DNA from 3 places in the Micromonospora sp. NPDC047707 genome. Region 3 is predicted to be linked to each of the others. Evidence: predicted binding sites of a transcription regulator. Region 3 holds the regulator's gene; each other region holds the start of a gene.

Region 1 (4,333 bases), on a different contig from region 3:
TCAGCTCGTGGACGGTCGCGCGGTGAGAAGGGGACCCTTCTCTACCGGAGGCGTTAAAAGGGGGCCCTTCCTTCAGCGCGGTCGCACGGCGGGGGACGGTCGCCAGGTCGCCGCACCAGAGGGCGGCCTCGACCAGGTCGCCGTCGACGCTCACCCACTCCGCCTCCGCGCCGGGCGGGATCAGCGCGTGGTCGAGGCCGGGCGCCACCTTCACCACCGTGCGCGGTACCCGCTCGGCCAGCCCGACCACGAAGTCCCACGGCGGCGAGTACGCGTTCGGGTCGAAGATCCGCCGGCCGGCCTTCCGGCGGGCGGGGTCGCAGAAGACCCCGTCGACCCGGCGCACGTCGAACCCGGTGGCGTCGCCGCACTCCACGGTGAACCGTTCGGCCAGCCCGGTCGCCTCGGCGTTCGCGGCGGCCATCGCGGCGGTGAGCGGGTCGGCCTCCACTCCGTACACCCGGATGCCGGCACGGGCGGCGGCGAGCGCGTCGGCGCCGAGGCCGCAGCCGAGGTCCGCCAGGGTGGTCACGCCGGCGGCGCGGAGCCGGTCGGCGCGACGGCGTGCCACCACGCCCCGGGTGGCCTGCTCCAGTCCGGCGCGGGTGAAGAACATGCCGGTGGCCGCCGCACCGAACTTGCCGACCGCCCGGCGGCGCAGTTCGGCCTGGGTGAGCGCCGCCGCGACGAGCGCGGCGGGCACCCCGGCCGAGCGGAGCGCCGCCGCCGCGGCCAGCGGGTCGCCGCCGGCCACGTCGGCCGCCGCCGCGAGCGCGGCCGACCCCTCGGGCGTACGCAGCTCCGCCAGCTGTTCCAGGTCCACCCGGCCATTCTTCCGGCCGGTCCCGAACCGGCCGGGCCGGGGGAGCCCGGGGCCGAACGGCCGGCCCTCGCATGATCGACTCGACTTCCGTGACAGAGGGGTGACTCGGCGTGGCCGGGCAGACCCGGAGGCGACACCGGGCCGGCGTGGGGGAGGCGCGTGCGGTGTCAGCGAGGTGTCGGGCAGGCGGCGACGAAGGCCCGCCAGCTCGCCGGGGTGAAGGCGAGCACCGGGCCGGCCGGGTCCTTGCTGTCCCGCACCGCGATCACGCCGGGCAGGTTGTCGGCGACCTCGACGCAGGCGCCGCCGTTGTTGTTGCTACGGGTGGACGTGCGCCAGGCGGCGCGGGTCAGGTCCATGACGTCGCCACTTCCTCGATCAGGCGGGCGGACTGCCGGCGCGGCAGCGCCTCACCGGCCACAGTCTCCCAACGCCGTCCCAAGGTGGCAAGGTCGTTCGGGCCGTCCACGGTGTGGCCTCGGAGCTGGTTGTCCAGATGTGCCAGCTCGGTGCCGTCGACGAGCCGGGCCAGGATGAATCAGCCTGCCCAGCTCCTCCTGGCTGAGGCCGCGCGCCTGGCGGGCCCGGCGCAACTGGTCGCGCAGGAAGCCCAGTGTCGGTACCTCGATCATTCGCCACCCTCCGTGTCCCGACCGTTGTCGGAACGTACGAGCGCGCTCGCCCGCCGGGGAAGCGAAAGCCGGCGTGTTGCGGTGAAGAGTGGCGAAGCTGTGGCGACGCGCCGGGTGTCCCGTTGGCACTCTCCTTGACGGAGTGCTAGCCGAGGAATAACCTGCGATTAGCACTCTCACCCTGAGGGTGCCAACCCCCCGGGCCTGGTGTCCGGGAGGTGAACGCCAGGCGGACCGGCACCCGCGACGACGGCCCCGCCCGGTGGCATGTGGCAGATTGCGCTGGCCGGCTTGCCGGCCGGTAACGAAACCAGTACCCCAGGAGGGTATGCCCGTGACTACCGCGACCAAGGTTGCGATCAAGCCGCTCGAGGACCGGATCGTGGTCCAGGCGAACGAGGCTGAGACCACCACGGCGTCGGGCATCGTGATCCCCGACACCGCCAAGGAGAAGCCGCAGGAGGGCACCGTCCTCGCTGTCGGCCCGGGCCGGATCGACGACAAGGGCAACCGCGTGCCGCTCGACGTCAAGGTCGGCGACACCGTTCTCTACTCGAAGTACGGCGGCACCGAGGTCAAGTACGCCGGCGAGGAGTACCTGGTGCTCTCCGCCCGCGACGTCCTCGCGGTCATCGAGAAGTAGGCAACCGAGCAGTGTCGTTGCCCCGGTCCGGCTCGCCGGGCCGGGGCAACGACGCTTCGAAGGGACATTCATGGCGAAGATCCTGAGCTTCTCGGACGACGCGCGGCACCTGCTGGAGCACGGTGTCAACGCCCTCGCGGACGCGGTCAAGGTGACCCTCGGCCCCCGCGGGCGCAACGTCGTCCTGGACAAGAAGTTTGGTGTGCCCACGATCACCAACGACGGCGTCACGATCGCCAAGGAGATCGAGCTCACCAACCCGTACGAGAACCTCGGCGCGCAGCTGGTCAAGGAGGTGGCGACCAAGACCAACGACGTCGCCGGCGACGGGACCACCACCGCGACCGTGCTGGCCCAGGCGATGGTCCGCGAGGGCCTGCGCAACGTCGCGGCCGGCGCCAACCCGACCGGCCTCAAGCGGGGCGTCGACGCGGCGGCCGCGAAGGTCTCCGAGGCGCTGCTCGGCAAGGCCGTCGAGGTGGCCGACAAGGAGGCGATCGCGCACGTCGCGACGATCTCCGCGCAGGACGCGACGATCGGTGAGCTGATCGCCGAGGCGATGGAGAAGGTCGGCCGCGACGGTGTCATCACCGTCGAGGAGGGCTCCACCCTCGCCACCGAGCTGGACGTGACCGAGGGTCTCCAGTTCGACAAGGGCTTCGTCTCGCCGAACTTCGTCACCGACGTGGAGGCGCAGGAGTCGGTCCTGGAGGACCCGTACATCCTGATCACCACGCAGAAGATCTCGGCGATCGAGGAGCTGCTGCCGCTGCTGGAGAAGGTCCTCCAGAACAACAAGCCGCTGCTCATCATCGCGGAGGACGTCGAGGGCCAGGCGCTGTCCACCCTGGTGGTCAACGCGATCCGCAAGACCCTCAAGGTCTGCGCGGTGAAGGCCCCCGGCTTCGGCGACCGCCGCAAGGCGATGCTCCAGGACATCGCGATCCTCACCGGCGCCGAGCTGGTCGCTCCCGAGCTGGGCTACAAGCTCGACCAGGTCGGCCTCGAGGTGCTCGGCACCGCCCGGCGCGTGGTGGTCGACAAGGAGAACACCACGATCGTCGACGGTGGTGGCCAGGCCTCCGAGGTCGCCGACCGGGTCGCCCAGATCCGCAAGGAGATCGAGGCCTCGGACTCCGAGTGGGACCGGGAGAAGCTCGCCGAGCGGCTGGCCAAGCTCTCCGGCGGCATCGCGGTGGTCAAGGTCGGCGCGGCCACCGAGGTCGAGATGAAGGAGCGCAAGCACCGCATCGAGGACGCCATCGCCGCGACCAAGGCCGCGGTGGAGGAGGGTACGGTGCCCGGCGGCGGTGCCGCCCTGGCCCAGATCCTGCCGGTGCTCGACGACGACCTCGGCTTCACCGGTGACGAGAAGGTGGGTGTCTCGATCGTCCGCAAGGCGCTGGTCGAGCCGCTGCGCTGGATCGCCCAGAACGCCGGCCACGACGGCTACGTGGTGGTGCAGAAGGTCGCCGGCAAGGAGTGGGGCCACGGCCTCAATGCCGCCACCGGCGAGTACGTCGACCTGACCAAGGCCGGCATCCTCGACCCGGTGAAGGTGACCCGCAACGCGGTCGCCAACGCCGCGTCCATCGCCGGTCTGCTGCTCACCACGGAGAGCCTCGTGGTGGAGAAGCCGAAGGAGCCGGAGCCGGCCGCGGGCGGCCACGGCCACTCGCACGGCCACGGCCACAGCCACCAGCACGGCCCGGGTTTCTGACCCACGTCGCAACCCCGTTCGGGGCGCACCGCCACGCCGGCGGTGCGCCCCGACGCGTTTCCGGGTGTGCTTACGGAACGCTGACGTCACTACCGGGCCGCCGCCCCGATCGGAAACACTGGGCGGCGTGACCACGACGACGAGGTACCACGCCGCCCTGGCCGGGGTGACCGCCGCCGCGGTGGCGCTCGGGTCGGCGGAGCTCGTGGCGGTGCTGACCGGCCCGCGCTCCGCGCCGCTGGTCGCCGTCGGGGGCCTGGTCGTCGACACCGTGCCCGAGCCGCTGAAGCAGGTCGGCATCGCGCTGTTCGGCACGTACGACAAGATCGCGCTGCTGATCGGGACGGCCCTGCTGCTGGCGGGCTTCGCCGCGCTGCTGGGCATGCTGTCCCAGCGCCGGCTGGCGTACGGCCTCACCGGCGTCGCGGCGTTCACCGCCCTGGGGGTCGGGGCGGCCCTGACCCGGGCCGGCGCGGACGGCGCCGACGCCCTGCCGGCGCTGGTCGGGGGCGGCC
Region 2 (4,333 bases), on a different contig from region 3:
TGTCGACGAAGCCCAGCCGCTGGTACGCCCGGTAGGCCCGGTCGTTGCCGACCACGACCTCCAGCATCAGCTCGCGGCGACCGCAGGCCCGTGACCAGCCGGCGACCGCGTCGATCAGGTCGGCGAGCAGGCCGGTGCCCCGCCAGGACGGGGTGACGTACACGGCGTAGACGACGGTGAGCCCGGGCTCCTCGGGTGCGACCGTGCCGCCCGCGTGCCCGACCAGACGGCCGCCCGGGTCGGCCACGAACTGGGCGGTGTCCGTGCCCGTGGACGTGTACGCGATCCGCGCCGCGTACTCGGCGTGCGGGCGGGCGGCCGCGTCGGCGATCGTCTCCAGGAAGGCGAGCGGTGCGTCGGCGAGCATCTCCAGCCGCAGTGCCCGCATCCGGGCGGCGTCGCGCGGCCGGACCCGCCGCACCCGCGCCCGTGCCATCGCCACCTGCCCCGGGCCGCGCCCGCCCGGAGTGCTCGTCATGCCGAATGCCTACCACAGCGAAGAACGGCAATGTGGAACGCTCGGAATATGCCCGATTTGTGGTCGTGCGCCGCCGTCACGCCTCGTGTAGCGTGCGATTTCGGTCACCGATTCAGCGGCCGTCGCCGCTCGCCGAACCGGTGCCGCCTCGCGGTCCGGCGCGCCCGGTCCCGGGGTGAGTGGGAACGCCGCGCAGAGTGAGGAAGTGCACCGTGGCACAGGGCACCGTGAAGTGGTTCAACTCCGAAAAGGGCTACGGCTTCATCGCCGTCGACGGCGGGCAGGACGTGTTCGTCCACTTCTCCGCCATCGAGATGGACGGCTACAAGGCGCTGGACGACGGCCAGCGGGTGGAGTTCGAGATCGCCCAGGGCCAGAAGGGGCCGCAGGCCGAGCGGGTGCGCGTCATCGCCTGAGCGGCCCCCAGCCCGACGGGGCGGACCGCCGGCCGTGATCCGCCGAGACCGCGGCCGGTCGGGGGGTGCGGTGCCGGCAGCACACCAGGGAAGATCATGAACCGTTCCAGCGCTCGCTGAGGAGGGTTCATTTGTCCGACCAGCCACCCCCGACCGTGCCGTCGCCAGCGCCCGGCGATCCCGACCCCGCGTCCGGTGCCACATCGGTGCCGCCCGCCTCGGATCCGACGGTGCCATCCGCGCCACCATCCGATCCGTGGGCCCCGGCCGCGCCGCCAACGAGCCCGTGGGCCCCGGCCGCGCCGCAACCGCAGTACGGGGACCCGGCCGCGTCGCCGCCGTACCCCGGCAGTCCGAAGGCGCCCCCGTACCCGTGGGGTCCCGCTGCCGGGCAGCCGTGGGGCCCGCCCGGCTATCCGGGTGCCCCGGCCTGGCCCGTGCCGCCGTACCCGGGTGGCGTCCTGCCCGGGTACGACCCGGCCGATCCACTGGTAACCCCGCCCGGCGGAGGCCTGGAGGGGTGGTTCAACCGCTGCGTCGGGGCCGTCCGGCGCGGCTGGCGCCTCCTCCTGCCGATCGTGCTGCTGACCCAGGTGCTGCCGGCCGCGTTGATCGCGATCCTCACGTACGCGGCCGACCCGAGTGCCGAGTGGGCGGCCGCCGGTACCGACGACCCGGCGGCGCTGCCCGACGGCTTCGGGGCGGACGTGGCCACCCTGTTCGCCGTCACCCTCGGGGCAGTGGTGGTCTTCGGCCTGGTGCAGAGCCTGGGTTGGGCGGCGGGCACCTGGGTGATCACCCGTCAAGCGGCCGGCGAGGGAGTCGGCCTCGCCGGTGCGCTCCGCTACGGCCTGCGTCGCGCCCTCGGCCTCTGGGGCTGGAGCCTGCTGATGGGGCTGCTCATCGGCATCGGCGTGTGCTTCTGTGTGCTGCCCGGTGTCTATCTCGCCTTCGCCCTGAGCCTGGCCGGGCCGGTGTACCTCTTCGAGCGGCAGGCGCCGATCGGCCGCTCGTTCCGGATGTTCCACGACCGCCTCGGGCTGGTGCTCGGCCGGGTGGTGCTGATCGCGGCCGTGGTGCTGATGGTGACGGTGGCGGCGGGCGTGATCGAGGCCGTGGCCGCGGCGCCGCTGGGCACCGCCCCGCTGGGGTCGCCGGGCACGGCGCTGGGGATCTTCGCCGTGGTGACCCTCACCGCGCTGCTGTCCCTTCCGGCCCACCTCGCCCAGCAGGTCGGGCTCGTCGTGACGTACGCCGAGCAGCGTGCTCATGAGGCGCCGGTGAACGCCGCGCGCCTGGCCGCCGAACTCGGCTGATCGGGGCGGTCGCGCTTGCACTCGGCAAGGGAGAGTGCTAAACAGGTCATTGGCACTCGCAGACCGTGAGTGCCAATGGTCGGGGCGGTAGGGCCACGGCCGCACGCGGAGTCGCGAGGCACCGGGTGCGGCACATGGCCGGTCGTCGCGGGCTATCCGGCCCGGCCGGCGGACGTCGTCGTCGCCAGGTGGCGACGTCCCAAGGTGCGTACACCAGACGGCCCATCCGGGGCACACACTCGGGTGGCCCGTGAGTGTCCAGGAGGACAACGCCGTATGGCCAAGATGATCGCGTTCGACGAGGAAGCTCGCCGCGGCCTCGAGCGGGGCATGAACCAGCTCGCCGACGCCGTGAAGGTGACCCTCGGCCCCAAGGGCCGCAACGTCGTGCTCGAGAAGAAGTGGGGCGCTCCCACCATCACCAACGATGGTGTGAGCATCGCCAAGGAGATCGAGCTCGAGGACCCGTACGAGAAGATCGGCGCCGAGCTGGTCAAGGAGGTCGCGAAGAAGACCGACGACGTCGCCGGTGACGGCACGACGACGGCGACCGTCCTGGCCCAGGCCCTGGTCCGCGAGGGCCTGCGCAACGTGGCCGCCGGTGCCAACCCGATGGCCCTGAAGCGGGGCATCGAGGCCGCGGTCGCGAGCGTCTCGGAGGAGCTGCTGAAGCTCGCCAAGGACGTCGAGACCAAGGAGCAGATCGCCTCCACCGCCTCCATCTCCGCTGGTGACACCAGCGTCGGCGAGATCATCGCCGAGGCGATGGACAAGGTCGGCAAGGAAGGCGTCATCACCGTCGAGGAGAGCAACACCTTCGGCCTGGAGCTGGAGCTCACCGAGGGTATGCGCTTCGACAAGGGCTACGTGTCGGCCTACTTCATGACCGACCCGGAGCGGATGGAGGCCGTCTTCGACGACCCCTACATCCTGATCGTCAACAGCAAGATCTCCTCGGTGAAGGACCTGCTCCCGATCCTGGAGAAGGTCATGCAGTCGGGCAAGCCGCTACTGATCATCGCCGAGGACATCGAGGGCGAGGCCCTGGCGACCCTGGTCGTCAACAAGGTCCGCGGCACCTTCAAGTCGGTCGCCGTCAAGGCGCCGGGCTTCGGTGACCGCCGCAAGGCCATGCTCGCCGACATCGCCATCCTCACCGGTGGCCAGGTCATCAGCGAGGAGGTCGGCCTCAAGCTCGACGCCGTCGGCCTCGACATGCTGGGCCGCGCCCGTAAGGTCGTGGTGACCAAGGACGAGACCACCATCGTCGACGGTGCCGGCGACGCCGAGCAGATCCAGGGCCGGGTCAACCAGATCCGGGCCGAGATCGAGAAGAGCGACTCCGACTACGACCGCGAGAAGCTGCAGGAGCGCCTGGCCAAGCTGGCCGGCGGTGTCGCGGTGATCAAGGTCGGCGCGGCCACCGAGGTCGAGCTGAAGGAGCGCAAGCACCGCATCGAGGACGCCGTCCGCAACGCGAAGGCCGCCGTCGAGGAGGGCATCGTCCCGGGTGGTGGCGTCGCGCTGGTGCAGGCCGGCAAGACCGCCTTCGACAAGCTGGACCTGACCGGTGACGAGGCGACCGGCGCCCAGATCGTCAAGATCGCGCTGGACGCCCCGCTGCGGCAGATCGCCGTCAACGCCGGCCTCGAGGGTGGCGTCGTCGTCGAGCACGTCCGCAACATCGAGGCGGGTCACGGCCTCAACGCCGCGACCGGCGAGTACGTGGACCTGCTGGCCGCGGGCATCATCGACCCGGCCAAGGTCACCCGGTCGGCGCTGCAGAACGCGTCGTCGATCGCGGCGCTCTTCCTCACCACCGAGGCCGTCGTGGCGGACAAGCCGGAGAAGACCCCGGCTGCCCCGGCCGGCCCGGGCGGCGGGGACATGGACTTCTGAGTCCAGGCTCCACGAGACCGGGAGGGGCGGGCCGCGTCAGCGGTCCGCCCCTCTTCGTCATGTCGGCAACGGCCGTTGGTTGCGCCGCTTCTGCGCCCGGTCGTACGGCTGTGGCACCTGGACCGGCTCGTCCACCACCGTCGCCGGCTCGTCCGCCGGGGAGTCGTCGATGCCCTCCATCTCCGCCCGCTGTTCCGCGTCGCCGTAGTCGAGGCGGTCGAAGG
Region 3 (4,333 bases):
TCGGATCGTCAACGTCTCCTCTCGGGGCGCCTTCCGCGGCGAACCGGGCAATCCCGCGTACGGGGCGAGCAAGGCGGGCCTGAACGCGCTCGGTCAGTCCCTCGCGGTGGCTCTCGCCCCGTACGGCATCGGGGTGGCAACCGTCGCGCCCGGCTTCGTCGAGACCGACATGACAAACGAACACCTCAAGTCGCCGCGCGGCGACGCGGTCCGGGCGCAGTCCCCGTTCAACCGGGTGGCCCGGCCGGAGGAGATCGCCGCCGCGGTCCACTGGCTGGCGTCCCCGGAGGCGGAGTGGGCCTCCGGCACCATCGTCGATCTCAACGGCGCCTCCTACCTGCGCAGCTGAGCCCGGTGACGTCGGCGTCGACGTTCTTCGCCTGGGGACTCGGCCCGGGCGCGCCCGCGGCCGGCCACCACAGGTCGCTGTGGCCCCTTTGCTCTGCTTCAACGGACGCAGCGGAATCGCCGCGAAACCTGTGCGCCGGTTGAAGCAGAGCAAAGGGAACGCGGCGGAGGGTGGGGCCGGGCCGTCCGGCCCGGTGGCGGGCGGGATCCGGTCGCCGGTGGCCTACCAGCGGCCGAGGCGGGCGGACAGCACCGCCAGGGCCGCCACCCCGGCCGTCGAGGTGCGCAGCACCGACGGGCCCAGCCGCACCGGCCGGGCACCGGCCTCCGCGAAGGCGTCCAGCTCGCGGTCGGCGATGCCCCCCTCCGGCCCGACCACCAGCACGATCTCACCGGTCGCCGGCAACCCGACCGTCGTCAGCCGCTCCTCGGCTCCCTCATGGAGGACGAACGCGGCGGCGGCACCGCCGAGCCGGCGGCCCACCTGCGTCGTCGACTCGTCCGGTGATCCGGCCACCACCGGCAGCCAGGGCCGGCGGGCCTGCTTGGCCGCCTCCCGGGCGGTCGTCACCCACTTCTCCCGGGCCCGTACGCCCCGGTCACCGCGCCAGAGGACAATCGATCGTTCGGCCGCCCAGGGCACGATCTCGTCCACCCCGACCTCGGTCATCGCCTGCACGGCCAGCTCGCCCCGGTCCCCCTTGGCGATGCCCTGCACCACGACCAGGCGGGGGACCGGCGCGTCCGCGTACCCCCGGGAGGTGATCTCGAGGTCGAGCGTGTCCTTGCCGACGGCGCCGACCACCGCGGCGGCCGTGCTGCCCCGCCCGTCGGCGAGCAGCAGTCGCTCGCCGGGCCGGAGCCGCTGCACGGTGGCGGCGTGGCGCCCCTCGGGGCCGTCCAGGGTCATCCGGTCGGCGGTGGGCAGCGAGTCGACCAGGAACAGCGGCGCGGACACGATCACCAGGCTAGCGGCCCGGCCGGTCGCCGGGCCGCGGACGGTCAGGCGTGGCCGTTGAAGGCGTCCCGCATCCGGGAGAAGAAGCCGCCCTGCTTGGTCAGCTCGGCGACCTCCTCGCCCCGGGTGCGGGCGAACTCGCGCAGCATCTTCTCCTGCTCGGCGTCGAGCTTGGTCGGGGTCCGCACGTCGAGGTGGACGTAGAGGTCACCGCGACCGGTGCCGCGCAGGTGCGGTACGCCGCGGGCGCGTAGCCGCAGCGTGCTGCCCGGCTGGGTGCCGGGCTTGACGTCCACCGGCTCCTCGCTGTCGAGCGTCTTGATGGTCAGCCGGGTGCCCAGGGCGGCCGCCGTCATCGGGACGGTGACCCGGCAGTGCAGGTCGTCGCCCTTGCGGGAGAAGACGTCGTGCGGGCGCTCGTGGATCTCCACGTAGAGGTCGCCGGCCGTGCCGCCGCCCGGGCCGACCTCACCCTGCTGCGCCAGCCGGATCCGCATGCCGTCCTCGACGCCCGCCGGGATCTTGACGGTGAGCGAGCGGCGGGTGCGCACCCGGCCGTCACCGGCGCAGGTCGGGCAGGGGTGCGGGATCGTGGTGCCGTAGCCCTGGCAGACGGTGCAGGGCCGAGCGGAGACCACCTGGCCGAGGAAGGTGCGCTGCACCGACTGCACCTCGCCGCGGCCGCCGCACGCCTCGCAGGTGGCCAGGTGGGTGCCGGCGGCGGTGCCGGCGCCGGCGCAGGTGGTGCACAGCACGGCGGTGTCGACCGTGATCGGGGCCTCGACGCCGAACGCCGTCTCGTGCAGGTCCAGCTCGAGCCGCAGGATCGCGTCAGCCCCCGGCCGGGTACGCGGGCGCGGGCCGCGGGCACCACCGGCCGCGCCCCCGAAGAACGCGTCCATGATGTCCTGGAAGCCGACGAACGGGCCGGCGCCGCCGGGGCCACCCGGACCGCCGGCACCCCCGCCACCGGGTGCGAGCGGGTCACCGCCGAGGTCGACGATCTGCCGCTTCCGGTCGTCGGAGAGGACCTCGTACGCGGCGTTGATGTCCTTGAACTTCTCCTGCGCCTCCGGATCCGGATTGACGTCCGGGTGGTACTGACGCGCCAGCTTGCGGTACGCGCGCTTGATCTCGTCGTCGGAGGCGTCCCGGCTCACACCGAGGATGCCGTAGTAGTCCCTGGCCACTGCGTTCCGTGTCCTCATGTTCGTCTCGCGTTGCGCCGGCCGCCGGCCGGAGCGGCCGGACGGTACTGCCTAGTTCTGGGCCAGCAGGTCGCCCACGTAGCGTGCCACGGCCCTCACCGTGGCGATGGTGCCGGGGTAGTCCATCCGGGTCGGCCCCAACACGCCGAGGCCGCCGACGATGGTGGCCCCCGGGCCGTAGCCGGTGCTCACCACCGAGGTCGAGCGGAGATTGTCGATCTCGTTCTCGTCGCCGATGCGGACCCGCATCGTGCTCGGCTCGACCTCCCCGATGAGCTTGAGGAGCACGACCTCCTCCTCCAGCGCTTCCAGGATGGGACGCAGCGACCCCTGGAAGTCGAGCAGGCCGCCCCGGGTGAGGTTGGCGGTGCCGGCCAGCGCGATGCGCTCCTCGTGCCGCTCGACCAGCGTCTCCAGCAGCACGGTGGAGAGCGTGGCCATGGCCGGGCGCAGCTCGGCCGAGGCCTCGTCGACCAGCGCCTGCACCAGCGGCGGCGTCTCGGACAGCCGGGTGCCGACCAGCTTCTCGTTGACCAGCCGGCGCAGGTCGGTGACGTCGTCGGCGGGGATCGGCCCCGGCATCTCGACGAGGCGCTGCTCGACCCGCCCGGTGTCGGCGATCATGACGAGCATCAGCCGGGTGGTGGAGATGGGCACCAGCTCCAGGTGGCGCACGGAGGAGCGGGCCAGGCTCGGGTACTGCACGACGGCGACCTGCCGGGTCAGCTGCGCCAGCAGCCGTACCGTGCGGTGCACCACGTCGTCCAGGTCGACCGCGCCGAGCAGGAAGCGCTCGATGGCCCGGCGCTCGGCGGGGCTGAGCGGCTTGACCCGGGACAGCCGGTCCACGAAGAGCCGGTAGCCACGGTCGGTGGGCACGCGGCCGGCGCTGGTGTGCGGCTGCCGGATATAGCCCTCCTCCTCGAGGACGGCCATGTCGTTGCGGACGGTCGCCGGGGAGACCCCGAGCTGGTGCCGCTCGACCAGCGCCTTGCTGCCGACCGGCTCCTGCGTGGCGACGTAGTCCTCGACGATCGCGCGCAGTACCGCGAGCTTGCGGTCGTCGAGACCCATGGGCCCACCTCCTGTCGCGCGTCGGCCGCCGCTGCCCGGCGCCATCCTGGCACTCGACTGTAGCGAGTGCCAGTCTACGTCGGCACCGCCCGCGCCGCGATGATCAACGTCGGGCGGATGACGCGTCCCGGCGGCGGATTCGCCAGGGCCGTTCATCCGGACATCCGGGACGGTTCTGCTCTGGTGCCCCGTTGTGCGCTCCCCCTACCGTGATCCTCATGACTGAACCACCTCGCCCTCCCGGAGCGGGAGAGCCGGACCCGACCGTCCCCGGCTCCGACGAGCCGACCACACCACTGTCCGGGGCACCGGGCCCGGGCGGCTATCCCCCGCCCGGCGGCTATCCGCCGCCCACCGGTGACGTTCCGCCGTCGGGCGGCTACCCTCCGCCCGGCGGTTATCCCCCACCCGGCGGCTACCCACCACCTGGCCCGGGCTACCCGACCGGCGGCGCCTACGGCGCCCCCGCCGGCTACGCGAACAACGAGGACAAGACCTGGGCGTTGATCGCGCACTTCGGCGGCGCGCTCGGGATGCTCGTCGGTGGCGGTGTCTTCGGCTGGGTCGCCCCGCTGGTCGCCCTGATGGCCCGCGGTAACCAGTCGCCGACCGTACGGGCCCACGCGCTCGCCGCGCTGAACTTCCAGATCATCTGGTCGGTGATCGCGCTGGTGGGCTGGATCTTCACCTGCATCATCGTCGGCTTCTTCGTCGGCGTGGCAGCGACGATCATCGGCATCGTCTT

What was found. The regulator HrcA, encoded in region 3, represses chaperone genes, less so after heat shock. The targets are predictions, from matches to a motif close to GGTTNGCACNCTCNNNNNGAGNGTGCNAACC.
Positions count from the first base shown of each region.
Region 1: a site for HrcA is predicted at 1,621-1,651, ahead of groES (co-chaperone GroES). Genes of this name have one in related genera too.
Region 2: a site for HrcA is predicted at 2,258-2,288, ahead of groL (chaperonin GroEL). Genes of this name have one in related genera too.

Region 1 covers NZ_JBEYSU010000004.1:12,812-17,144, forward strand. Annotated here, with positions in the region: gene AB0873_RS05570 (methyltransferase domain-containing protein) at 1-823, opposite strand, end outside; gene AB0873_RS05575 (DUF397 domain-containing protein) at 991-1,182, opposite strand; gene AB0873_RS05580 (Scr1 family TA system antitoxin-like transcriptional regulator) at 1,173-1,358, opposite strand; gene groES (co-chaperone GroES) at 1,784-2,098, shown strand; gene groL (chaperonin GroEL) at 2,169-3,818, shown strand; gene AB0873_RS05595 (molybdopterin-dependent oxidoreductase) at 3,946-4,333, shown strand, end outside.
Region 2 covers NZ_JBEYSU010000002.1:52,506-56,838, forward strand. Annotated here, with positions in the region: gene AB0873_RS02450 (GNAT family N-acetyltransferase) at 1-478, opposite strand, end outside; gene AB0873_RS02455 (cold-shock protein) at 691-894, shown strand; gene AB0873_RS02460 (hypothetical protein) at 1,332-2,210, shown strand; gene groL (chaperonin GroEL) at 2,487-4,109, shown strand; gene AB0873_RS02470 (hypothetical protein) at 4,167-4,333, opposite strand, start outside.
Region 3 covers NZ_JBEYSU010000009.1:61,045-65,377, reverse strand. Annotated here, with positions in the region: gene AB0873_RS12750 (SDR family oxidoreductase) at 1-349, shown strand, start outside; gene AB0873_RS12745 (16S rRNA (uracil(1498)-N(3))-methyltransferase) at 572-1,306, opposite strand; gene dnaJ (molecular chaperone DnaJ) at 1,351-2,496, opposite strand; gene hrcA (heat-inducible transcriptional repressor HrcA) at 2,566-3,588, opposite strand; gene AB0873_RS12730 (DUF4870 domain-containing protein) at 3,807-4,333, shown strand, end outside.